4 regions of the Kineococcus rhizosphaerae genome follow, and region 1 is predicted to be linked to each of the others. Evidence: riboswitches for the same ligand, from Rfam matches in the RefSeq annotation. Region 1 holds a riboswitch; each other region holds the start of a gene.
The links. A riboswitch is a leader RNA that binds a small molecule or an ion and turns the genes downstream of it on or off. The one in region 1 is predicted to bind S-adenosylmethionine.

Region 1 (6,174 bases):
ATGTTCCCCGACTCCAGCAGCACCGACGGCGTCCGCGCCAGGTTCAGGCCGGCCAGGTCCGAGCGCCGGGTCAGACCCGGTTCGACGAGGTCACCGAGGTAGGTCGCCCGCGGCAGGCCGGTCGCGGCCCCGAACGCGGCCAGCAGGTCGCGGGCGGCGACGTCGGAGGCGTCCAGGACCGCCGCGTTCCGCCCGTCGGGCGCGAGTCCGGGTTCGATCACGTGGTACCCGGTGGCGGCCGCGGCGGCGCCGTCGGCGTGGATCGAGACGGCCAGCGCGGCGCCCGCGTCGTCGGCCAGCGCCGCCCGGGCGTCGACGCACGGACCGACCCCGGTGTCGTCGGTCCGCGTCATGACGACCGTGGTCCCCCGCGCCCGCAGCAGGTCGGCGACGCGGACGGCGACGTCGAAGGCGTAGGCGTGCTCGGGGTAGCCGTCGTCCGTGGACGTCCCCGTGGTGTTGCAGGGCTTCTCGAACCCCCCGGCGGGCACGAGCGCGCCGATCTGCTCCGGGTGCGTCGCGTTGCCGCCGTTGTGCCCGGGGTCGAGGACGACGACCGGGGCGGGCGGGGCCGGGGTGGCCGCGACGGGGGCCGGGTCGGAGGACGGCGGGGATTGCGCGGGAGCGGGGGCCGAGCACGCGGTGAGCAGACCCGCGAGGAGGACGAGGACCGGGACGCACCGCACGCCCTCAGCCAACCACGGGCGGGCGACGGTCTGCACGACCGCGCCCGCCGCGGGCTCAGGCCGGCACGGGCGTGGTGGCCGCGCGCACGGCCTCGTCGAGCTCGGCCCCCAGCTGCAGGTCCTCGCCCGCCGCCAGCCGCGCCTCGAGCTCGCGCACGCGGGGGATGACGAGTTCGCCGAACGCCTCGACCTCCTCCTTGACGTGCAGGAAGGCCAGCAGCAGCAGGTCCACGCCGACGAGGCGGTAGGCCAGGACCCGGCGGGCGACCTCGTCGGGGGTGCCGACCAGGCCGGTGCGGAAACCGTCGTTGTACTGCACGAGGTCGCGGAACTCGCTGTCGGCCCACATGCCCCTGCCGTCCTTCGTGGAGTTCCCCGCCTCGCGCACGGCGGCCCCGAACCCCTCGACCTTGGTGCGGTCGGCCTTGGCGATGATCTCCTCCAGGACCGCCTCGGCCTCGGCGCGGGTCTCGCGCACGAGTGCGAAACCGTTCAGGCCGAACCGGATCGAGCGGCCGTTCAGCGCGGCCTGCGCCGACACCTCGCGCACCCCGGCGGCGGCCCCGGCCAGGGACTTGCCGTTCATGAAGTACCAGTCGGACACGCGCCCCGCCATGGCCTGCGCCGCGGTGGAGTTCCCGCCCTGGAACAGTTCCGGGGCGACCTTCGGCTGCGGGCGGAACGTGATGTCGGAGGCGCTGAAGAACTCTCCGGACTGGCTGTAGCCGTCCTGGCTCCACACCCCGCGCAGCAGCTCGATGAACTCCTCGGACTGCCGGTACCGGTCGTCGTGCTCGTGCCAGGTGACGCCGAGCTGCGTCGCCTCGTCCTTGAACCAGCCGGAGACGACGTTCAGCGCAAGACGGCCGTTCGTCAGTTCCTGCGCGGTGGCGGCGAACTTCGCGAGCACGCCGGGGTGCCAGAAGAACGGGTGGACGGCCGCGATGACCTTCAGCCGCTCGGTCGCGAGCAGCAGCGCGAGGGAGAACGAGGTCGACTCGTGCTGGGCGTCGGCGCCGTAGGAGGCGAGGTAGCGCACCTGCGTCAGGGCGTACTCGAAACCGACGCGCTCGGCGGCGCGGGCCACCTCGACGTTGTAGGCGGGGTCGTGGCTGGTGCGCTGCTCGATCGTGGAGACGACGAGGCCGCCGGAGACATTGGGGACCCAGTAGGCGAACTTGAGCGGCTCGTGCAGGGACATGACGCGGCACTCCTCCATCGGTCCTGGCGGTAGCACCCCCGTGGGGTTGCTGCGGCGTCGTCGAGCCAGGTCTCTCAGCCGCTCTGGATGGGATCGCCGCAGCGTACCCCGTCCCGGACGGCCACCGCGGCCCCTCTTTTCGGTACTCAGTCTCAACATGTTGCCGCACAACGGTTGTCGAACACCCGAACCGCTTGACGTCCTTCGGGCGGACCTGCCATGGTCAGCCCAGGTCATGAGCGCCAGCGTCAAGCCCCGGCTCGCTGGCCGGCAACCCTGATCCGTCGTGGGGTGCTCCGGGTGAGGACCAGGTCCGTGGGAGCCACGGACAAGGACGAGACCCGGAGACCGGTGTGCCGAAGGCCTGTCGACGCTCGCGCTGAGCGTTCCCTGAACCTCCCCTGAAATCTCCGCAGCCGGGCCGTCGCCCGGTCGCTGCCGCACGCCCGTGCCCCCACCACCCGGACGCCGCCCCGGAGGACGACGTGATCGAACTGCGCCACCTCACCAAGACGTACGGCGACGCGCCGCACGTCACCACCGTGCTCGACCGGCTCGACCTGACCGTCCCCGCCGGCAGCATCACCGCCGTCGTCGGCCCCAGCGGCGCCGGCAAGAGCACCCTCGCCCAGTGCGTGACGCTGCTGACGCGGCCCACCTCCGGGTCGGTCGTCGTCGCCGGTCAGGACCTCACCGGCCTCGGCGAGAGCAGGCTGCGCGAGGCCCGGCGCCGCATCGGGACGATCTTCCAGTCCGACGGCCTGCAGACCCGCCGCACGGCCGCGCAGAACGTGGAACTCCCGCTGCGCTACCTCGGCGTGGTCCCCCGCGACCGCAGGAGGCGGGTCGCCGAACTCCTCGACCGCGTCGGGCTGGCCGGGTTCGCCGACCGCTACCCGCACGAACTGTCCGGGGGGCAGCGCCAACGCGTCGGCATCGCCCGCGCCCTGGCGCTGCGGCCCACCGTCCTGCTCGCGGACGAGGCCACGTCGGGCCTGGACCCGCAGGCCACCGCGTCCATCACCGCCCTGCTGCGGGGCCTGCGCGACGACCTGGGCCTGGCCATCCTGTTCATCACCCACGAGATGGACACCATCGTCGACGTCGCCGACACCGTGGCACGTCTGGACCACGGCCGCATCGTCGAGAACGCCCCCCTGCTGGACGTCCTGCGCGACCCGGGGTCGCCCGTGGGGGCGGCGCTGCTGCCCCGGCGGCCGGTCGCCGCGAGCGCCGGCCTCGTCGTGTGGGAGGTCCACTACCGCGGCGACGACGTGCCGGCCGACTGGCTGACGAGCGCGTCCCGGGAACTGGGCCACGACCTCGCCCTGCTGGGCGCGTCGGTCGGCACCGTCGCGGGGAGCACCGTCGGCCACGCCACCCTCGGCGTGCCGCGGGCCCTCGACGCCGCGGCCCTGCGGGCCGCCTTCACCCGCCGCGGGCTGCACGCGCAGGTCGCGCCCACCGCCCGGGAACTGGACCTCGTGTGATCCCCCTCGCCCTGCCCTCGACGTTCGCGGCCGCCTCGAGCCTCGACACCCCGCTGGACCGGATCCCGGCGCTGATCGCCCCCGCGCTCGTCGACACCCTGCTCATGGTGGGGATCGTCATGGCGGTCGTCGTGCTGCTCGGGGTCCCGATCGGCGTCCTCGTGCACAACCTCGCCCCCGGTGGACTGCTGGAGAACCGCGCCGCGCACACGGTGCTCAGCTGGGTCGTCAGCACCGGCCGGTCGCTGCCGTTCCTCGTCCTCATGGCCGCGCTCGTGCCGTTCACCCGCTTCGTCACCGGGACGAACATCGGGATCCGTGCCGCCGTCGTGCCGATGGTCCTGGCGGGGACCGCGTTCTTCAGCCGCATCGTGGAGAACTCGCTGCGCTCGGTGCCGCCGAACCTCGTGGCGGTCGCCCAGGCGTCGGGCGCCTCCCCGCTGCAGGTCATCACGACCGTGCAGCTGTCCGAGGCGGCGCCGTCGATCATCGGCGGCCTGACCATCAACACGATCGCGATGATCGAGTACTCGGCCATCGCCGGGACCATCGGCGCCGGCGGCATCGGGTACGTCGCGGTCACCTACGGGTACCAGCGCTTCGACCACGCCGTCATGCTCGCCACGATCGTCGTCCTCGTCGCGCTCGTCGCGACCGTCCAGCTCGTGGGTGACGCCGTCGCCCGCGCCGCCGACCCCCGCACCCGCCGCCGTCCGGCGCGCACCCGCACCGCCCCCCGCGACACCGTCCAGGAGAAGACCCTTGTCCACTGAAACCCGCCCGACCCCCACCGACGACCACGGGTTCGAGGTCCGCCGGCGCAGGCTCTGGCCGTTCGTCGCCGGCGGTGCCGTCGTCGTCCTCGGCGTCGCCGCCGCCCTGGTCGTCCCCCGCCTCGGTGGCGAGCAGACCGCGAACACCCGGGCCGGGGCGACGCTGTACGTCGCCACGGCCGAGGGGAACGCCCGCGAGCAGGCGCTCATCGAGTACATCGCGAAGGACGTGGCTCCCGCGCACGGCATCACGGTCGCGTTCAAGGCCCTGGCCGACTCCAACACCATCAACCGCGCCGTCAGCGACGGCGAGGTCGCGGGCACGATCTACCAGCACGAGCTCTGGCTGGGGCAGGTGCTGCAGGCGAACCCGGACTTCCGCGAGGAGGCGGCGACGCCGGTGTTCCGGTGGGGTTTCGGTCTGTGGTCGTCGAAGTGGAAGACGCCGCAGGAGATCCCGGACGGCGGGACGGTCTCGCTCTACTCGGACCCGGCCAACGAGTCGCAGGGCCTGTTCGTCCTGCAGAAGGCCGGGCTCATCACGCTGAAGCCCGGTACCGACGTCGGCTCCGCCACGGTGGACGACATCGCCACGAACCCGAAGGACCTGAAGTTCACGCTGCTCGACTTCGGCGCCCAGTCCCGCGCCCTGCCCGACCTGGACGCGGCCGTCGGGTACACCGAGTACTACCTCGCGGCGAAGATCCCGATCGAGCAGCAGATCTTCGCCCCGACCGCGCCCGACGAGTTCGCCGGCCAGCTGACCATCGGGTCGCGGTGGAAGGACAGCGAGAACGTCGTCAAGCTCGTCGAGACCTTCCAGGACCCCAGGGTGCAGGAGTACCTGGCGACGAACCCCGACGTGAAGGACGTCCTGCTGCCGCTGTCCGCCCACTGACCCCTCAGCCGCGGGCGAGGGCCCCCAGGTCCTCCAGGACCGAGCGTAGGTGGCGGGTGGACTCCTCGGAGTCCACGGTCGGGACGTACTCCAGCCCGACCGGGCCGTCGTACCCGGCCGCGGTCAGCGCCCGGAAGACGCCCGGCCAGTCGATCGTCCCCGTGCCGGGTTCCCCCCGGCCGGGGACGTCGGCGACCTGCACGTACCGCACGAGCGGGCCGGCCTCGGCGAGGACCTGGACGAGGTCCTCGGACATCACGCGGGAGTGGTAGACGTCCACCAGGACCCCGAACTGCGGGGAGCCGACGGTGCGGGCGACGTCGATGGCGTCGGTGGTGCGGTCCAGCAGGGTGCCGGGGTGGTCGACGCGGGTGTTCACGGCCTCCAGGACCAGGACGACCCCCGAACCCTCGATCAGTTCCAGGGCGCGGGTGTAGATCCCGGCGAGCTCGTCGTGCTGGTCCTGGCGCTTGCGGCCGCCGAACCCGGTGCCGCCCTGCACCACGATGCGGGGGCAGCCCAGGTCGGCCGCGATGCGGGCGCCCTCCTCGATGCCCCGGTAGAAGTCGCCGTGGTCCTTCGGCGGGATCATGAACTGGGTCCGCGGTTCGGCCAGCTGGGCCTCCAGCCGGACGCCGGTCTCCTGCAGGGCCGCCTTCAGGGCCGGCAGGTCCTTGGGCTTGGCGGGGGCGTCCTTGCCGGTGGGGCCCCACATCTCCACGGAGGTGAAACCGGCCGCCGCGGCGGCGCGGACCCGGTCGGGGTAGTCGCCGTGCTCGGTGAAGAGCAGTTCGACGTTCGGTGCGAGTCGGTGGGTCACGGGGTTCTCCTGCAACGGGTGGGGGTTCAGGCGGACAGTTCCACGGCGGCGCGGGCCCGGCCGCCGCCCGGGACGGGCATGTACGAGATGCGCAGGCGCTGGCTGACCTCGACGTCGTGCACGCCGGGGGCGAGGCCGCCGGGGTGGTCGACGCGCACGGTCGCGACCTCGCCCAGTTCCCAGCGGTCGTCGACGACCTCGCCCAGGCCGGTCAGCGGGTAGCTGTTGCCGTGCACCGTGAACGTGGTCCCCTCCGGGGCGGCGCGGACACCGTCGACGGTGAGCGCCACGTCCTCGACCATGGAC
Region 2 (6,174 bases), on a different contig from region 1:
AGGCCCAGGCCGAGGAACGCGGCGGTGAGCGGAGCGATGAGGTTCTGGGTCGAGAAGGTCCAGAACTGCGGCCCGAAGGGGACCCCGAACCCGATGTTCTTGTAGAGGATCGCCAGGTTGAACCAGAACAGGAGCTGCAGGATCAGCGGGACCGAGCGGAAGACGCTGATGTAGGCGAAGCTGACACCCTGCAGCAGGGGGTTCTTCGACATCCGCATGAGCGCCAGCACCGTGCCCAGCACGAGACCGATGGCCGTGCCGACGATGGTCAGCTTCACGGTCAGCCACATCGATTCCAGGATCGTGGCGGAGAACAGGAACTCACCGACCGTGGGCCACTCCCACGCGGGGTTCGTCACGAGGGCGTTGACGGCCATCGCCGCGACCACCGCGACGACCGCCGTCGCGACCCACCGCCACGGGTGGCGTGCGGGCAGGACCTTGACAGCCCCCGCGGGTTCCTCGGTCGCCAGCGAGCGGCTGGGGGCGGTGCCGGTGCGAGTCGTCTCGCTCATCGACGGTCTCCTGGGAGTTCGGACAGGGCGGTGGGCACGGAGCGGGGCGTGGGGGGCGCAGAGGTCCCGGCCCGCAGCAGGTCCGCGGCGAGCCGGTCGGCCCGCCGGAAGAGCTCGGCGTTCGTGCCCGGCCGGGCGAACGCCGCGGCGGCGCCCTCGCCCGAGACCCAGGCCCCCGTGGCGAAGCGGCGCGGGTGCGGGGACCCGTCGTCGCGGACCAGCCGGCCCCGGCCGTCCACGACGAGCCGGCCGTTCGACAGCCGGGTCTCACCGTCGAGGACCTGGTGGGCCCGCACGTCGCCGCGTTCGCGCAGCCGCGTCAGCAGCACGTCAGAGGTGCGCTCCAGGTCCGGGACGGGCAACCGCGCCTCGACGAGGCCCTGCGCCCGCACCTCGTGGGGCCCGCTGTCCGAGCTGGCGGTGAACGAGCCCGCCCCGGGGTCGGCGACGACGTTCAGCCCGGCCCCGAGGAACCGCAGCAGTCCGGCGCGGGCCAGGGCGGACAGCTGCCGCAACCGCTGCGGCGGCGGCCCGCTGGCGACGTAGCTGAAGAACCCGTGCCACCAGCCGTCGACGTCCAGGGCCGAGGACCGGGCGTTGAGCCGCCCGGCGGCGTGCAGACCGGCGGTCACGACGTAGGCGGACAGCAGGGCCGCGACGACCGCGGCGTCGGGGGAGTGGCGCGCATCGGCCCGCCGGGTCCGGTCGTCCTCGAGGTGCTGCAGGACGCGCTCGTGGACCTCGTCCCCGGACGTCCCCCACCACCCGTCCAGCGGCCGGTCCAGCTCGGCGGCGTCGAAGCGGTCGGCGGGGTCGGGGACGGAGCGTTCGACGAGGTCGTCGACCTCGGCCGAGCCCCAGGCCGCGCGGGAGAACCGGGCGTCGAACTCGGCCGCGGCCAGCGCGGTGCGTCCGGGGTGGCTGCGGAACAGCTCGCGGTAGTGGGCCCCGGCCAGTTCCTTGACGATCAGCGGCCACAGGTCCGCCCGCAGGTCCAGCGGGGCGTCCCCGTGCAGGTCCGCGACGGTCTGCGCCGAGTAGTGGCGCGGCAGCCCGAGGTCCTTCGGGGTCTCGTAACCGATCTTCGAGCGGTACGGGACGCCGCGTCGCGAGCCGACGTGCAGCCGCGGTTCCCGGCCGCTGGGGTGGTAGTCCAGGGAGCCGTCCGGGCGTTCCGTGAACCGCCCGCCGCGGCCCTCGGTCAGGCGCACCACGAGGTCGACGAAGGCCAGGCCCATGCCGACCACGACGACGTCCGAGCCCGGGCGCAGGACGTCGAGGTCCTGGTCGCCGGTGTAGCCCGGGCGCACGTAGGCCAGGCCGTGGGTGCGGGCGAACGTCGCGATGCGCCGTTCGCGGGGACCGGGCCGGACGTCGAGGTGCCCCTGGACGAGCAGCACCGCGTCGACCGTCAGGGTCTCCTCCTGCCCGGCCAGGTGCAGCACCTGACGGCCGTCGCGGGGGTCGTCGGTCAGGTCCAGGACGGTCCGGGCGTGCCGGTGGACCCGCACCCCCGCGGGCAGCCCGGCCAGCGTGCGGGCCCACGCGTCGGCGAAGTACCCGCTGGCGAGGCGGCGCGAGGTGAAGGACCCGGGTTCGTGGCGCAGCACCTCCTCGCGCAGCAGGTCGTCACCGGCGGCGGCCGCGTCGTGCACGAGGTCGGCGCGGTTCTCGTGGACCCACCCGGCCAGCGACGGGCCGCGCAGCACGGGTTCGGCCAGGCCGGTGACGGACTCGTCGGGCAGGACGCTGATGTCCGCGGCCCGCGAGTTCATCCACAGCAACGGGTCCTGGGCCTGGCGCCACACCCGGCCGGCGCCGGAGTCGTACGGGTCCACCACGTGGACGTCGAGGACGGACCCGTCGTCGGCCGCGGCGTGCTGGGCGCCGAGACGCTGCAGGAGGACGAGGGTCCGCGGACCGGCACCGACGACGCCGAGGGAACGGGACGGTGATGGGGACGGGGGAGTGCGTGACAAGGGGGTGCTCCGGAGGTCCGCGCCGACACCGGCGCAGGGGACGTCCGCGGGCGGGGCCGCGACGGACGGGGGTCAGACCCCCGCACAGACCGCCGAGCTCAGACGACCCAGGTCGACGTGGCGCCGGCGGACCAGCAGGCTCCCGGGTGCGGTGCGGGCACTCATCTCGCGACTCCCATCGGTCCTGGCGGAAGCACCCTCGCCCGACGGGTCGGGGGGTTGCTGCGACGTCGACGAGCCAGGTCTCTCGGTCGCTCTGGATGGACGGTTCGAAACTATCCCACCGGAGCGGGTTTCTCCAAGCGCCGGACCGCCCGCACGGACCGTCCCGGGTGGTGAAGCGCTTCCATGCCGGCTGTCGGGCGGACCCACCGCGGGAGGTGGTTCCCTGGCCGGGGTGGCACCCTGGACCGAGAGCTCCCGAACCCCCGGAGGAACCGCATGACCGTCGTCGAGGACACCCGTCGGTGGAGCTTCGCCGCCGACGCCGAACCCCGCGTGCACGTCGTCCACGAGAACCCGGAGTGGTTCCCGCCCTTCGAGGCGGCCCTGCGCGCCGCCGGCGTCCCGTTCCAGGAGGTGCTGCTCACCGACGGTTCCCTCGACCTGGACGCTGAACCGGCCCCGGGCGTCTACTGGTCGCGCCTGAGCGCGTCCGCGCACACCCGGGGCAACGCCCGCACCAAGGAGTACACGCGCGCCGTGGTCGCCTGGCTGGAGGGGTGGGGGCGGCGTGTCGTGGGTGGGTCCCGTGTGGTGGAGCTCGAAGTGAGCAAGGTTGCGCAGCACGCCCTGCTGCGCCGCAACGGGTTCGACGTCCCCCGCACGCTCGCCGTGTTCGGCCGCGACGACCTGTCGACGCGTGCCCGTGAGCTCGAGGCGCCGTTCATCACCAAGCACAACCAGGGTGGCAAGGGCCTGGGCGTCCGGCGCTTCGACACGCACGACGAGTTCGACGCGTACGTCGCCTCGCCGGACTTCGAGGAACCGGCCGACGGGATCACCCTGCTGCAGGAGTACCTGCGCTCGGCCCAGCCGTTCATCACGCGCGCCGAGTTCGTCGGGGGCCGCTTCGTCTACGCGGTGCGCGTCGACACCTCCGCGGGGAGCTTCGAACTGTGCCCCGCCGACGCCTGCGAGGTCCCGACCTCCGGGCAGACGCTCGAGGCGTGCGTCGTCGACTCGCCGCAAGGGTTGTTCTCGCTGCGCGAGGAGATCACCGCGGACACCCCGCTCGTGAAGCGGTACGAGGACCTGCTGCGCGGGGCCGGCATCGAGATCGCCGGGATCGAGTTCCTGGAGACCGCCGACGGGCGCACGGTGACGTACGACGTCAACACGAACACGAACTACAACCCCGCCGTCGAGGCCGTCGCGCCGCGGTCGGGTCCCGGGGAGATCGCGGCGTACCTCGGCGCGCTCCTGCGCACCGAGACCTCGCACCGCCCCTGACGCCCACCGCCCCCGAATCCCGCCGAAGGCACACCTCGCGCCCTGAACTGCTGGTGATCAGGGCGCGAGGTGTGCCTTCGGCGCGGGGGAGCAGCCGGTAACGCGGTCAGCGGCGGGTGAGGGGCGCCCGCAGGCCGAGGTGCTCGCGCAGGGTGTCCCCGACGTACTCGATCGGGTAGGCGCCGCGGTCTTGCAGCGCCGGGACGAGCTGGTCGACGATGTCGTCCAGCCCGCTCGGGACCAGGTACGGCGTGATGTTGAAACCGTTGCTGGCGCCCGAACGCACCCAGAAGGTGAGTTCGTCGGCCAGCTGCGAGGCGGTCCCCGCGAAACCGCGCTCGGAGGAGTGGTGCAGGACCAGTTCGCGCAGCGAGAACTTGTTCTCCTCGGCGACCGCCCGCCACTGCTGCGCCAGGCTCCGCGCGTTCGCGCCCGCGCGGTGGGCCCCGCGCGTCCCGTCGATGTCCTCGATGACCGGGTCGTGCGCCGGCAGCGGACCGTCGGGGTCGTAGCCGGACAGGTCCTCGCCCCACACCTGGCCCACGAGGGACAGCGCGGTGGCGGGGGTGACCTGCTGCTCGAGGACCCAGCGGGCCTTCTCCTCGACCTCGGCCTCGGTGTCGGCCACGACGATCTGCGTCCCCGGCAGGATGAGCACGTCCCCCTCGGGGCGGCCGGCCGCGACGGTCCGGCGCCGGATGTCGTCGGCGAAGGCGAGCGCGTCGGCGTGGTCGGTGCCGTGCCGGGAGAAGATCACGTCCGCGGTGCGGGTGGCGAAGTCGCGGCCCGCGGGGGAGTCTCCGGCCTGGAACAGGACGGGGTGCTGCTGCGCGCTGCGCGGCACGGTCGGGGTGAACTCGACGTCGAAGAACCGGTCGTCGGAGGCGACCGCGTCGAAACCGTCGCCGTTCCAGCTGTCCCACACGCGCTTGGCCAGGTTCACGAAGCGTTCGGCGCGTTCGTACCGGTCCGCGTGGTCGAGGTACCCACCGCGGCGGAAGTTCGCGCCCGTCCACGCGTTGTCGGTCGTCACGACGTTCCACGCGGCGCGGCCGCCGGACAGCACGTCCAGCGAGGCGAGACGGCGGGCGAGGTCGGCCGGGTCGTTGTACGTCGTGTTCTGGGTGGCGACCAGACCGATCTTCGAGGTGAGCCCCGCGAGCGTCGCCAGCTCGGTCAGGGCGTCGGGACGGCCCACGACGTCGAGGTCGTGGATCTTGCCGCGCTGCTCGCGCAGCCGCAGGCCCTCGCCGAGGAAGAACGCGTCGAACAACCCGCGTTCGGCGGTCTGGGCCAGCTGCGTGAACGTCGAGTGGTGCAGTTGGGAACCGCTGCGGGGGTCCGACCAGATGGTGCTGTGGTTGACGCCCTGGAAGAACACGCCGAAGCGGACGACGGCGTCGGGGTAGCGGAGTTCGGTCGTGTCGTCAGTCATGGGGGAAGGTCCTCAGGCCGTCGCGAACTGGTTGGCGGGTCGGGCCAGGCCCAACGTGGACCGCAGGGTCGCCCCGGCGGTCGGCGGCTGCAGCAGACGGGCGACGCGCAGGGCGGGGAACGTCGTGCGCAGCAGCGTGCGCAGGTCCTCGTCGAGGACCGCGGCGTGCACCCGGACGCCGTCGACGGAACCGGCCAGGTCGCTCAAGTACCGGGCGAAACCTTCACCCGACCCCGACCAGCGGATCCGGCCCCGGTCCGGGGCCGTCGCGTCGGCGTCCAGGGCCGTGAGGCGGTCCGCCGCCGGGTGGGCCTCGGTGTCGAGGGCGACCTCGACGTCGAGCACGACGAGCGGCCCACCCGCGGTGCGGCGGGCCCGCTCGTCCCCGCTGAACACGACGTCGGCCGCGGTGCCCGGGGTCAGGTCCCGTGCGTGGACGGCGACGACGGACTGGCCCTGCGGGGACCGCGGGACGGTCAGCGGGCCCTTCACGGAGAAGGAGTCGGTCTCGACGTCCACGTAGTGCAACCGGTCGCGGTCGACGTAGCGGCCCGTGGCGACGTCGCGGATCACCGCGTCGTCCTCCCAGGAATCCCACAGCGCGCGGACGGTGCGGACCACGTCGGCCAGCTCGCCGGCGGGGTCGGCCTCGACGGGCAGGTTCACGCTGCGCGCGGCCGCGGCGGGCGAGGTCGTCGCGATCCACCCCGCCCGGCCCCGGCTGGAGTGGTCCAGGGAGGCGATCTGCGCGGCCACGTGGAACGGCTCGGAGTACGTCGTCGCGGCGACGGGG
Region 3 (4,466 bases), on a different contig from region 1:
CCTGGTGCTACAGGTCGCGCCCGTAGCAACGGCTGTGGACGACCGCGTCGTACGGCGGGTACACGGGGACGGGTTCCCAGCCCGCACGCTCGTACAACGCCACGGCCTCGGGCTGGAGGTTCCCCGTCTGCAGCACGAGCCGGCTCACCCCGAGGTCGCGGGCGGACTGCTCGACGCGGCGCAACGCCTCGGCCGCCAGCCCCCGCCGCCGGTGGGCGGGGTCGACGAAGACGCGTTTGACCTCCCAGCGCACCGGCTCCCCGTCGACGGCGAGCCGGCGCAGGCTCGCCGTCGCCGCGGGTTCGTCCCCGCCCAGCGCCAGCCACGTGACGGCGACCTCCGACGCGGACGGACCGGGCGGGTGGTACCGCGGACCACCGTCGGGACGGGCGTAGCGCGGTCCGACCTCGGCGTCCATGAGATGGCGCAGCCGGACGACCCGGGGGTCGTCCCAGCCCGTGGCCACCCAGGTGACCACGGGCAGCGGCTGGACGGTCACCGGCGCGCGAGCGGGGACGCGAAGGCGACCGCCACGCGGTGGACGGCCTCGCGCAACTGCTCCGGCGTGAGGTCGGAGAAGCCCCACCGGAAGCGGTCGCCGAACTCGTGCGGTCCGACGGGGCTGAAGTACCGGCCGAGCGGGAAGTCGACCGCGTTCTGCCGGGCGGCCTCGAGCGCCTTCTCCAGGTCGATCGCCGGGTCCAGGACCCGACCCCAGACGAAGATGCCACCGTCGGCGGCGGGGACCTCGAGGACTCCGCCCAGTTCCTCACCCACCGCGGCGATGAGCGCGTCGTGCCGTTCGCGCAGCACCGAGCGGCTGTGCCGCAACGCGTCACTGAGGGCACCGGGAGCGGCGAGGAACCGGTGGACGCCGCGCTGCACGACGAGCGAGGTGTGCTGATCGGAGTCGCGCCGGGCGTCGAGGACGGCCCCGATCAGCCACTCCGGCCCGGCGATCCACCCGAGCCGCAGCCCTGGCCCCAGGGTCTTGGAGAACGTGTTGACGTGCAGCACCTGCCCGGAGGCGAGGTCCAGGTCCTCGGCGGGGTCCCCGTCGAACCGCAGCTTGCGGTACGGGTCGTCGGACAGGACGAGGAACCCGTACTGCTCGGCGAGCTCGACCAGCCGGCGCCGCGACGCCGTCGGGGAACTGGTCCCGGTCGGGTTCTGGAAGTCCGGGATCGTGTACAGCAGCTTCGGGCGCAGCCCCGCCCGGAGCTGGGTCTCGAGGTCGTCGAGGTCGATGCCGTCGGGCCCCGTGGCCACGGGCCGGGTGTCGACGCGCCGTTGCCGCAGGAGGGTGAGGACGAGGGGGTACGTGGGGTTCTCGACCAGCACGACGTCCTGGGGGTCCAGCAGCGCGTCGAAGACGAGCGCGAGCCCGTGCAGGGCGCCGTTGGTGACCGCGACGCGGTGCGGGACGGTCCCCTCGTCGGTCGCGATCCACTCCCGCAGCTCCGGCAGGCCCAGCGGGACGGAGTAGCGCAACGAGGGCGCGGCCGGGTCGGCCAGTTCGTCCGCGAACGCCCGCGACAGGCCCGCCAGCGGCAGGGTGTGCGCGCCGGGGGTGCCGCCGTGCAGGCCGATGGTCCCCTCGACGGTGCTCGTCGGGCGGGGGCCGAACCCCACGGCGGGCAGGACGTCCTTCGCACGGCGGGACAGCAGGTGCGGACCGGCGTCGAGGGAGGCGATGTCGTCGCGCAGGATCGTCACCGGGTCACCCGGCCCGGCTCGGTCCCGAGGGCGATCGGCACGCGGACGGCGTTGCCCCACTCGGTCCAGCTGCCGTCGTAGTTGCGCACCTCCGGCAGACCCAGCAGGTGGGTCAGGACGAACCACGTGTGGCTGGAGCGTTCGCCGATGCGGCAGTAGGCGATCGTGGGCCGGGTCGGGTCGAGCTGCGCGCCACCGGTCGTGTAGAGGGCCTCCAGCGCGGCGCGGTCCTTGAACCGGCCGTCCTCGGCCGCGGCCTGGGCCCACGGGACGTTCGCCGCCCCGGGGACGTGCCCACCGCGGACGGTCCCCTCCTGCGGGTAGTCGGGGATGTTCGTCAGCTGGCCGCTGTACTCCCCCGGCGACCGGACGTCGATGAGCTGACCGCCGAGGTGCTCGCGCACGTCCGGCAGGAAGGCCCGGATCGAGGCGTCGTCGCGCTCGACGACGGGGTACTGCGTCGGGGTGCGCTCGACGACGTCGGTCGTGACCTCGCGCCCCTCGGCCACCCAGGCCGCTCGGCCACCGTCGAGCAGCCGGACGTCGGCGTGCCCGAACAGGCTGAAGACCCACAGCGCGTAGGCGGCCCACCAGTTGTTCTTGTCGCCGTACACGACGATCGTGTCGTCGCGACCGATCCCCTTGCGCGACAGCAGCTCGGCGAAACGCACACCGTCGACGTAGTCGCGGGTCACCTGGTCGTTGAGCTCGGTGTGCCAGTCGACCTTCACGGCGCCAGGGATGTGACCGGTGTCGTACAGCAGGACGTCCTCGTCGCTCTCGACGACGACGAGACCCTCCCGCCCGAGGTTCTCGGCCAGCCAGGAGGTGCTGACGACGCGGTCGGGGTGGGCGTAGGCGGCGAACTTGGGATCGCTCGTGTCGGGCTGGACGCCGGCGGTGGCGGAGGTGGTCGTGGACATGCGGGAACTCCGGGAGGGGTCGGTACGGGAGGGGCAGCGGGACGGTCAGCTACAGGCGCTGCTGCACCGACGGCACAGGTCGACGACCCGCCGGTTGGAGGCGTGGAAGTGCCGCGCGGGGACGCACGGCGTGCGGTGCTGCATCGATCCTCCATCGTTCCTGGCGGAAGCACCCGCACCCGTTCGCACGGGGGGTTGCTGCGGCGTCGCGGAGCCAGGTCTCTCAGCCGCTCTTGATGGTTGCCCGGACACTGTCGCCCGACCGCGATCGGGTTGTCAATCCCCCGGTGAACCCCGGGGACCCCTCACCGCCTCACAGGGCCTTGCCGGGGTTCAGCAGCCCCAGGGGGTCGAACACGGCCTTGATGCCCGCCTGCAGCGCCCGCACCTGCGGGGTGAGCTCGTCGGCCAGCCAGCGCTGCTTCGCGGTGCCGATCCCGTGCTCGCCGCTGATCGTCCCGCCCAGGCGCAGGGCCGTCGCCACGACCTCGTCGGCCGCCGCCTCCAGGCGTTCGGCGCCCCCGGCCACGTCGTCGGCGAACAGCAGCGGGTGGAAGTTCCCGTCCCCCGCGTGGGCCACGGCACGCACCGAGACCCCGTGCACGGCACCGATCCTGGTGATCTCGCGGTGGAACTCCCCGATGCGCGACAGCGGGACGGCGACGTCCTCGCCCACGGCGAGCTTGTCCTCCAGCGGACCGCGTCCGCTGCGCCGCAGCTCCCAGTGGAACTCGGCGTCCTCGCCGTGCAGCCGGCGCGGGCGGCCACCGGCCCCGCGCAGTGCCGCCTCGACCTCGTCGGCCTCCGCCCGCGCACCGTGACCGTCGGTCTGCACGAGCAGCAGCGCCCCACCCCCCTGCGCCAGCGACGTCCCCGAGTGGGCGTCGATGTCCGCCAGGGTGGGGCCGTCCAGGAGCTCGATGACAGCCGGTCGCGCGGCTCCCGCGGTCAGGGCCAGCAGCCCCTCGGCCGCGGCGTCGACGGAGTCGAACCAGGTGGCGACGGTCTGCTCGTCCACCGGCCGCGGCCGCAGCCGGACGGTGATGCCCACGACGACACCCAGCGTGCCCTCGGACCCGGTGAACAGCCCCACGAGGTCGAGTCCGGTGACCCCCTTGATGGACCGGTGACCGGTCGAGATGAGCGACCCGTCGGCCAGGACCACGTCGAGGGCCAGCACCGACTCCCGCGTCACGCCGTACTTGGCGCAGCGCAGTCCCCCCGCGTTCGTCGCGACGTTCCCGCCGATGCTGGAGGTCCGCCAGCTGGCCGGGTCCGGGGCGTAGCGCAGACCCAACGGCGCCAGGGCGGCGTCGAGGTCGGCGCCCAGGACACCCGGTTCGACGCGTGCGACCTGGTCGGCCGGGGCGATCTCCAGGACGCGGTCCAGCCGCTCGGTCGACAGCACGATCCCGCCGGCCACCCCGATCGCACCACCGGACAACCCGGTCCCCGCTCCGCGCGGCACGACGGGGACGCGGTGCCGGCTCGCCCAGCGCAGGACGGTCTGGACCCCGGCGACGTCGGCCGGGCGCACGACGGCGAGGACCCCCTGCGGGGCGTCGACCCGGGAGCGGTCGGTGACCTCGTGGGCGGCGAAACCCGGGTCCACCGCGCCGGGGAGCTCACCGGCCAGCTCGGCCAGCGGACCGGTGAGGTCGGTGGGGACGGCGGGCAGCAGTTCGGTGGTCATGTCGGGGTCTCCGTTCGCAGTGCGCGGTTCGCGGGGTCCAGCGGGTGAACCCGGGATCGTCACGGGTGGGGCGGACGGCGCCACCATCGCACAGTCGCGCGCGGCCCACGAGGGACGGCGTTGACGGGCGTGCC
Region 4 (6,174 bases), on a different contig from region 1:
CCTCGACCCGGACCAGCCGCAGGAGCCCGGACCCGGCGCTGAGCCAGGCCTCCCGTGGTCCCCAGGAACGCTGGTGGGCGGGGCTCAACCCCAGGACGTCGACGTGGAACTCCAGGCTGCGGGCGAGGTCACGGACCCCGATCTCGACGTGGTGCAGTTCGACCGGTGCGGTGGGCATGGCCCCACCAGACCGCGACGACGCCCCGGCGGCAACCCGGGAGGAACCCCGTGACCCTCGCCCTCGTCGTCCGTTTCGACCTGCCCGACGCCGCGGCGGCGCAGCGGTTCGACGCCCTGCTGGGCGCCGCGCTGCCCGCCGTCCGCACCGAACCCGGGACCCACCTCTACGTGCCGCACACCAGCGACACCGAACCCCTGGCGCGGCTGGTGTACGCCGTGTACGCCGACCGCGCCGCGCACGAGCGGCACAACGCCGCTCCCGCGATGGCGCGCTTCCTGCGCGAACTCCCGGGCCTGCGCGCCGCCGTGCGCGTCGAGGAACTCGTGCCCGTCCCGGACGCCCCGCGCGTCCCACCGGTCTGAGGCCGGTACCCCTCTCCCGAAGGAGTTCCCCGTGTCGCACGACAGCACCCCCACCCCCGGCCCGGTCACGGCCCCCGCCGCCGACCGTCCCGAACTCGCCCACCGCGTCGCCGCCGCGACGGTGACCGTCCTGGGCGCCGACGGCGTCCCGCTGGCCGACCGGGAGGTGACGCTCGCCCAGCGCGACCACGAGTTCCTCTTCGGTTGCATCGGTTTCGACTTCGTCGCCCACGCCGGCGGGGAGGACCCCGCGACCGCCGACGGCACCTCGTCCTTCTTCGGGGCCTCGGCCCCGGCCGGTCAGGCCGAGGACCTCGCCGAGGCCTGGTTCGGTCTGTTCAACGCCACGACCCTGCCGTTCTACTGGGGCGAGTTCGAACCCGTGCGGGGCCGGCCGGCGACGGACCGGCTCGTGAAGACCGCCCGCTGGTTCGCCGACCGCGGCGTCGTCGTCAAGGGGCACCCGCTGACCTGGCACACCGCGGCGCCGGACTGGCTGCTCGACCTGCCCACCGCCGGGGTCGTCGACGCGCTGCGGGACCGGATCCGGCGCGAGGTGGGCGGTCTCGCCGGGCTCGTCGACACGTGGGACGTCGTCAACGAGTCGGTCATCATGCCCGTGTACGACAAGTACGACAACGGCCTCACCCGGGTCGCCCGCGAACTCGGCCGCACCGCGACCCTGACCCTGGCCTTCGAGGAGGCCCGCGCCGCCAACCCCGCGGCGACGTTGCTGCTCAACGACTTCGACATGTCCCCGGCCTACGAACGGGTCGTCGAGGAGGCCCTGGAGGCCGGGGTGGGCATCGACGCCCTGGGCCTGCAGAGCCACATGCACAAGGGGTACTGGGGCGAGGAGCGGACGCACGACGTGCTGGCCCGGTTCTCCCGCTTCGGCCTGCCGCTGCACTTCACCGAGAACACCCTGGTCTCCGGGGACCTCATGCCCGCCACGGTCGGCGACCTCAACGACCACCAGGTCGAGCACTGGCCCTCCACCGACGAGGGGGAGCAGCGGCAGGCCGACGAGGTCGTGCGCCACCTGCGGACCCTCGTCGAGCACCCCGCGGTGTGGGCCTTCAACTACTGGGGCCTGACCGACGCCACCACCTGGCTGGGCGCACCGGTCGGCCTGGTGCGCGCCGACGGCACCCGCAAACCGGCCTACGGCGCGATGCACGACCTGGTGAAGGGGCAGTGGTGGCTGGCCCCCACCACCGTGCGGACCGACCGGGACGGGCGGGTCGCCGTGCGGGGGTTCCGCGGGGGGTACGAGGTGTCCGTCGCCGGCGAGACCACCGGGTTCCGCCTCGACGGGTCGCAGGACGCCGCCGAGGTGCGGGTGGGGGGCGCGGACCGGTGAACCGGCGCGCGACCCGCGACGTCCACGGGTTCAACTACGCCGGGTCCTGGGGCACGTCCGGCCTGGACCTGTGGCAGCACCACGACCACGGTCTGATGGCCGTCGAGGTCGCCCGCGGCAAGAAGGCCTTCCCCGGGTGGAACACGGCCCGCTGGTGGCTGTCGCACGAGGCCTTCCAGCGCGACCCGGAGCGCTTCCTGGCGAACCTCGACGCCGGGCTGGGGTTGTTCGCCGCGCACGACGTCGCCGTGGTCCCCGTGCTGTTCAACCGCTGGCGGGACCCGGTGTGCGACTTCGGCGGGGTCCCGCTGGACCACCTGCTCCCGCACGCCAGCGCCTGGACCCGCACCGACGACCTGTTCGCCGACCCCGCGGTGGACGGCCCGGACGTCGCCCCCGTGCAACGGATCTTCCGGCGCTACCTCGTCGACGTCGTCACCGCCCACGCCGACGACGAGCGGGTCTGGGCGTGGGACCTGTGCAACGAACCCCTCATGGGCGCCTACGTCCACGACGAGGACAGCCCCCTGCGGGCCGCCGAGCTGCGCTGGCTGCGGTGGTGCCGGGGCGTGGTCCTGGCCGCCGGGGCCCGCCAGCCGCTCACGGTCGGCAACTACGCCGACGTGGCCGCCCTGCGGGCCACCGAACCGGTCAGCGACGTCCTGGGGTTCCACCCCTACTGGATGTGGCAGGGCATCGGCCCGGAGACGAACGTGCACACCCGCGAGGGGTTCGAGGCCTACCTCGACGAGTGCGTCGCCTTCGCGCGCTCGGTCGGCAAGGACCTGTACGCCAGCGAGACCGTCTGGGGCGCCCGCGACGACGCCAAGCACGTGGAGGTGATGCGCTACACCCTGTCCCGGCTGCGGGAGCGGGGGATCGGGTACACCGTCCACGCCCTGCACCACAGCGGTGTCGCCGACCTGCACCGCGACAGCCACGGGCCCGTCGGGCACCCGGAGTGGCTGCACTTCCTCGACGCCGACGGCAGCGTGCGCCCGGGCCACGAGGCGTTCGACGAGTTCGCCCCCGGCTGAGGGGGTGCCGCCCGCCCGGCTACGGTGCCCGGGTGCTGATCCGTGAGTGCACCGACGCCGACTGGCTCTCGATCTGGCCCTTCTTCGACGAGATCGTCGCCGACGGCGAGACGTACGCGCTGCCGCAGGGGCTGACGTCGCAGCGGGCGCGCGACCTGTGGGTGCAGGGCCCGCCGTGGGGCACCTTCGTGGCCGTGGACGGCGAGGGGGCGGACGCGGAGCAGGTGCTGGGCACGGCGAAGTGCGGCCCGAACCGACCCGGCGGCGGGTCCCACGTCGCCACCGCGAGCTTCATGGTCTCCCCGGCGGCCCGGGGTCGCGGCGTCGGCCGCGCGCTCGGCGAGCACGTCCTCGGCTGGGCCCGCGAGCGGGGGTTCCTCGCGATGCAGTTCAACGCCGTCGTGGAGACGAACACGGCCGCCGTCGCGCTGTGGCGCTCGCTGGGCTTCGGGATCGTCGGCACCGTCCCGCAGGCCTTCGACCACCCCGAGCACGGCCACGTCGGTCTGCACGTGATGCACCGCTTCCTCTGACGACCACCCACCCCGCGCGAGGCGCACCTCGCGCCCCCGCCGGCGGCGTGTCGCGGCGCGAGGTGTGCCTCGCGCCCCGGTGAGCGCGGTCGGCGCCCGGACGGGCCGCCCCATGCCCTAGGGTGGGCGGACCATCCAGAGCGGCCGAGAGACCTGGCTCGTCGACGCCGCAGCAACCCCTCGAGGGGTGCTCATGCCAGGACCGATGGGAGGAACAGTGGCCTACGCCGGCGACCTCACCCCGCGTGAGGCCTTCGAGCTCGTCCGGGACGACCCGGACGCCGTCCTGGTCGACGTCCGCACCGACGCCGAGTGGCGCTTCGTGGGCACCCCGACCGGCCTGGGCACCGAGCCCGTGTTCGCGTCCTGGCTCCCCGTGGACCCCGAGCGCTTCCTCACCGAGCTGTCCGCGGCGGGGATCGCGCCCGGGAGCGGGCGCAAGGTCGTGTTCCTGTGCCGCTCCGGACAGCGCTCCGTCGCGGCCGCCGAGACCGCCACGGCGGCCGGGATCACCCCCAGCTACAACGTCCTCGAGGGGTTCGAAGGACCCCTCGACGCCGACGGGCACCGCGGTGCGGTGGGCTGGCGGGCCGCGGGACTGCCCTGGAGGCAGTCGTGAGCGACGCGCGGTGCGGCGCCGCCTGGACCGAGGAGACGCGCCGACGGAGTCGCTGCGTGGATCCGCGGGAAGGCGGCGGCACGGGCACCGCGGCGGAGCGAACGGGGGAGACGTCGTGAGCGACACGCACGCCTGGCGGCCCGACACCACCGCCGTCCGCGGCGGCCTGGCCCGCTCGCAGTTCGAGGAGACCGCGGAGGCGATGTACCTGACGTCGGGGTACGTCTACGAGACCGCCGCCGACGCCGAGGCCGCGTTCAGCGGGGACGTCGACCGCTACGTCTACTCCCGCTACGGCAACCCCACGGTGTCGGTCTTCACCGAGCGGCTGCGGCAGATCGAGGGCGCCGAGGCCTGCTACGGCCTGGCCAGCGGCATGTCCGCGGTGTTCTACGCCTTGGCCGCGCTGCTGGGTGCCGGGGACCGCGTCGTCGCCGCCCGCAGCCTGTTCGGGTCGTGCTTCGTGATCCTCGACGAGATCCTCCCGCGCTGGGGCGTCGAGACGGTCTTCGTCGACGGCGAGGACCTGCAGCAGTGGGAGCAGGCCCTGGCGACGCCGGCCCAGGCGGTGTTCTTCGAGACCCCGGCGAACCCCATGCAGACGCTCGTGGACATCGCCGCGGTCACCGAGCTCGCGCACGCGGCGGGGGCGACGGTCGTCGTCGACAACGCCTTCGCCTCCCCGGTGGGGCAGCACCCGCTGCAGTTCGGCGCGGACGTCGTCGTGTACTCGGCGACCAAGCACATCGACGGCCAGGGCCGGGTCATGGGCGGTGCCGTCCTGGGCACCGAGGAGTTCATCGCCGGACGTTTCCGCGAACTCACCCGGCACACCGGCCCGACCTTGAGCCCGTTCAACGCCTGGACGCTGGCCAAGGGACTGGAGACCCTGAGCCTGCGGGTGCGGCACTCGGCGGCCACCGCGCTGCGGCTCGCCGAGCACCTCGAGCAGCAGCCGGGGATCCGCTGGGTCCGCTACCCGCTGCTGCCCAGCCACCCGCAGTTCGACCTGGCGAAGCGTCAGATGGACCTCGGCGGGACCATCCTCACGTTCGAGCTCGACGCCCCCTCCGGCCGCGGCAAGGAGCGCGCGTTCGAGGTGCTCGACGCGCTGCGGATCGTCGACATCTCCAACAACCTCGGCGACGCCAAGTCGCTGGCCACCCACCCGGCCACCACGACGCACCGGCGGCTGGGTGCCGAGGGTCGTGCCGCCATCGGCCTGACCGACGGCGTGCTGCGGTTGTCGGTGGGTCTGGAGGACCCCGACGACCTGCTGGAAGACCTCACCCGCGCCCTCTCCTGAACACCCCGATCGGAGCAACTCCCTTGTCCAGCCAGCAGATCCCCGTCTCGCACGCCGGCTCCCTGCCGCGCACGCCCGAACTCATCGCGGCCAACGAGGCGCGCACGTTCGCCGAGGACGGTTTCACCCTCGACCGCAGCCCCGAGTTCGACGCGCTGCTCACCGGTGCCGTCGTCGACCTCGTCCAGCGCCAGAAGGACCTCGGCGTGACGATCGTGGGGGATGGCGAGTACGGCAAGGCCATGTCGAGCGCCGTCGACTACGGCGCCTGGTGGGGGTACGTGTTCCAGCGCGTCAGCGGTCTCGCGCTGACGGGCGAGGACATCTTCAGCCAGCCGAACGTGCTGTCCGAACCGGGTCACGTGCGCCTGACGAGCTTCCCGAACCGCCGCGACTGGACGATCTTCAAGGACGCCTACACGGACCCGACGTCGGGGATCTCGACGGGGAAGAACGCCACGCCGTTCCCCGCGACGACCGGTGCCCTGCAGTACACCGGGCACGAGGCCATCGCCTCCGACATCGCCAACCTCAAGGCCGGCCTGGCGGCCGCGGGCCTCGAGCAGGGGTTCATCACCTCCCTGTCCCCGGGCAGCGGCGCGCGCATCGCCAACCGGCACTACGCCACCGAGGAGGAGCACATCTGGGCGTGGGCCGAGGTGATGCGCGAGGAGTACAAGGCGGTCACCGACGCCGGCCTGATCGTGCAGATCGACGACCCGTCGATCGCGGAGAACTGGGACCAGATCACGCCCGAACCCTCCGTGGAGGAC

Region 2: another riboswitch for S-adenosylmethionine. It lies ahead of CLV37_RS22190 (FAD/NAD(P)-binding protein); the one in region 1 lies ahead of sfnG (dimethylsulfone monooxygenase SfnG).
Region 3: another riboswitch for S-adenosylmethionine. It lies ahead of CLV37_RS22230 (sulfurtransferase); the one in region 1 lies ahead of sfnG (dimethylsulfone monooxygenase SfnG).
Region 4: another riboswitch for S-adenosylmethionine. It lies ahead of CLV37_RS04895 (rhodanese-like domain-containing protein); the one in region 1 lies ahead of sfnG (dimethylsulfone monooxygenase SfnG).

The regions. Positions count from the first base shown of each region.
Region 1 covers NZ_PVZF01000008.1:73,531-79,704, reverse strand. Annotated here, with positions in the region: gene CLV37_RS16010 (N-acetylmuramoyl-L-alanine amidase) at 1-686, opposite strand, end outside; gene sfnG (dimethylsulfone monooxygenase SfnG) at 742-1,887, opposite strand; SAM riboswitch class I at 1,899-1,981, opposite strand; SAM riboswitch class IV at 2,119-2,228, shown strand; gene CLV37_RS16000 (methionine ABC transporter ATP-binding protein) at 2,373-3,377, shown strand; gene CLV37_RS15995 (methionine ABC transporter permease) at 3,374-4,150, shown strand; gene CLV37_RS15990 (MetQ/NlpA family ABC transporter substrate-binding protein) at 4,140-5,048, shown strand; gene CLV37_RS15985 (TIM barrel protein) at 5,053-5,868, opposite strand; gene CLV37_RS15980 (C-glycoside deglycosidase beta subunit domain-containing protein) at 5,895-6,174, opposite strand, start outside.
Region 2 covers NZ_PVZF01000014.1:1,928-8,101, reverse strand. Annotated here, with positions in the region: gene CLV37_RS22195 (amino acid ABC transporter permease) at 1-515, opposite strand, end outside; gene CLV37_RS22190 (FAD/NAD(P)-binding protein) at 512-2,494, opposite strand; SAM riboswitch class I at 2,667-2,761, opposite strand; gene CLV37_RS22185 (ATP-grasp domain-containing protein) at 2,936-3,946, shown strand; gene CLV37_RS22180 (NtaA/DmoA family FMN-dependent monooxygenase) at 4,053-5,381, opposite strand; gene CLV37_RS22175 (LLM class flavin-dependent oxidoreductase) at 5,394-6,174, opposite strand, start outside.
Region 3 covers NZ_PVZF01000014.1:13,054-17,519, forward strand. Annotated here, with positions in the region: gene CLV37_RS22220 (GNAT family N-acetyltransferase) at 8-499, opposite strand; gene CLV37_RS22225 (aminotransferase-like domain-containing protein) at 496-1,716, opposite strand; gene CLV37_RS22230 (sulfurtransferase) at 1,713-2,639, opposite strand; SAM riboswitch class I at 2,788-2,882, opposite strand; gene CLV37_RS22235 (FAD-binding oxidoreductase) at 2,953-4,332, opposite strand.
Region 4 covers NZ_PVZF01000002.1:132,187-138,360, forward strand. Annotated here, with positions in the region: gene CLV37_RS04870 (VOC family protein) at 1-178, opposite strand, end outside; gene CLV37_RS04875 (putative quinol monooxygenase) at 229-543, shown strand; gene CLV37_RS04880 (endo-1,4-beta-xylanase) at 575-1,906, shown strand; gene CLV37_RS04885 (glycoside hydrolase 5 family protein) at 1,903-2,943, shown strand; gene CLV37_RS04890 (GNAT family N-acetyltransferase) at 2,976-3,476, shown strand; SAM riboswitch class I at 3,605-3,688, shown strand; gene CLV37_RS04895 (rhodanese-like domain-containing protein) at 3,694-4,095, shown strand; gene CLV37_RS04900 (O-succinylhomoserine sulfhydrylase) at 4,211-5,401, shown strand; gene CLV37_RS04905 (cobalamin-independent methionine synthase II family protein) at 5,425-6,174, shown strand, end outside.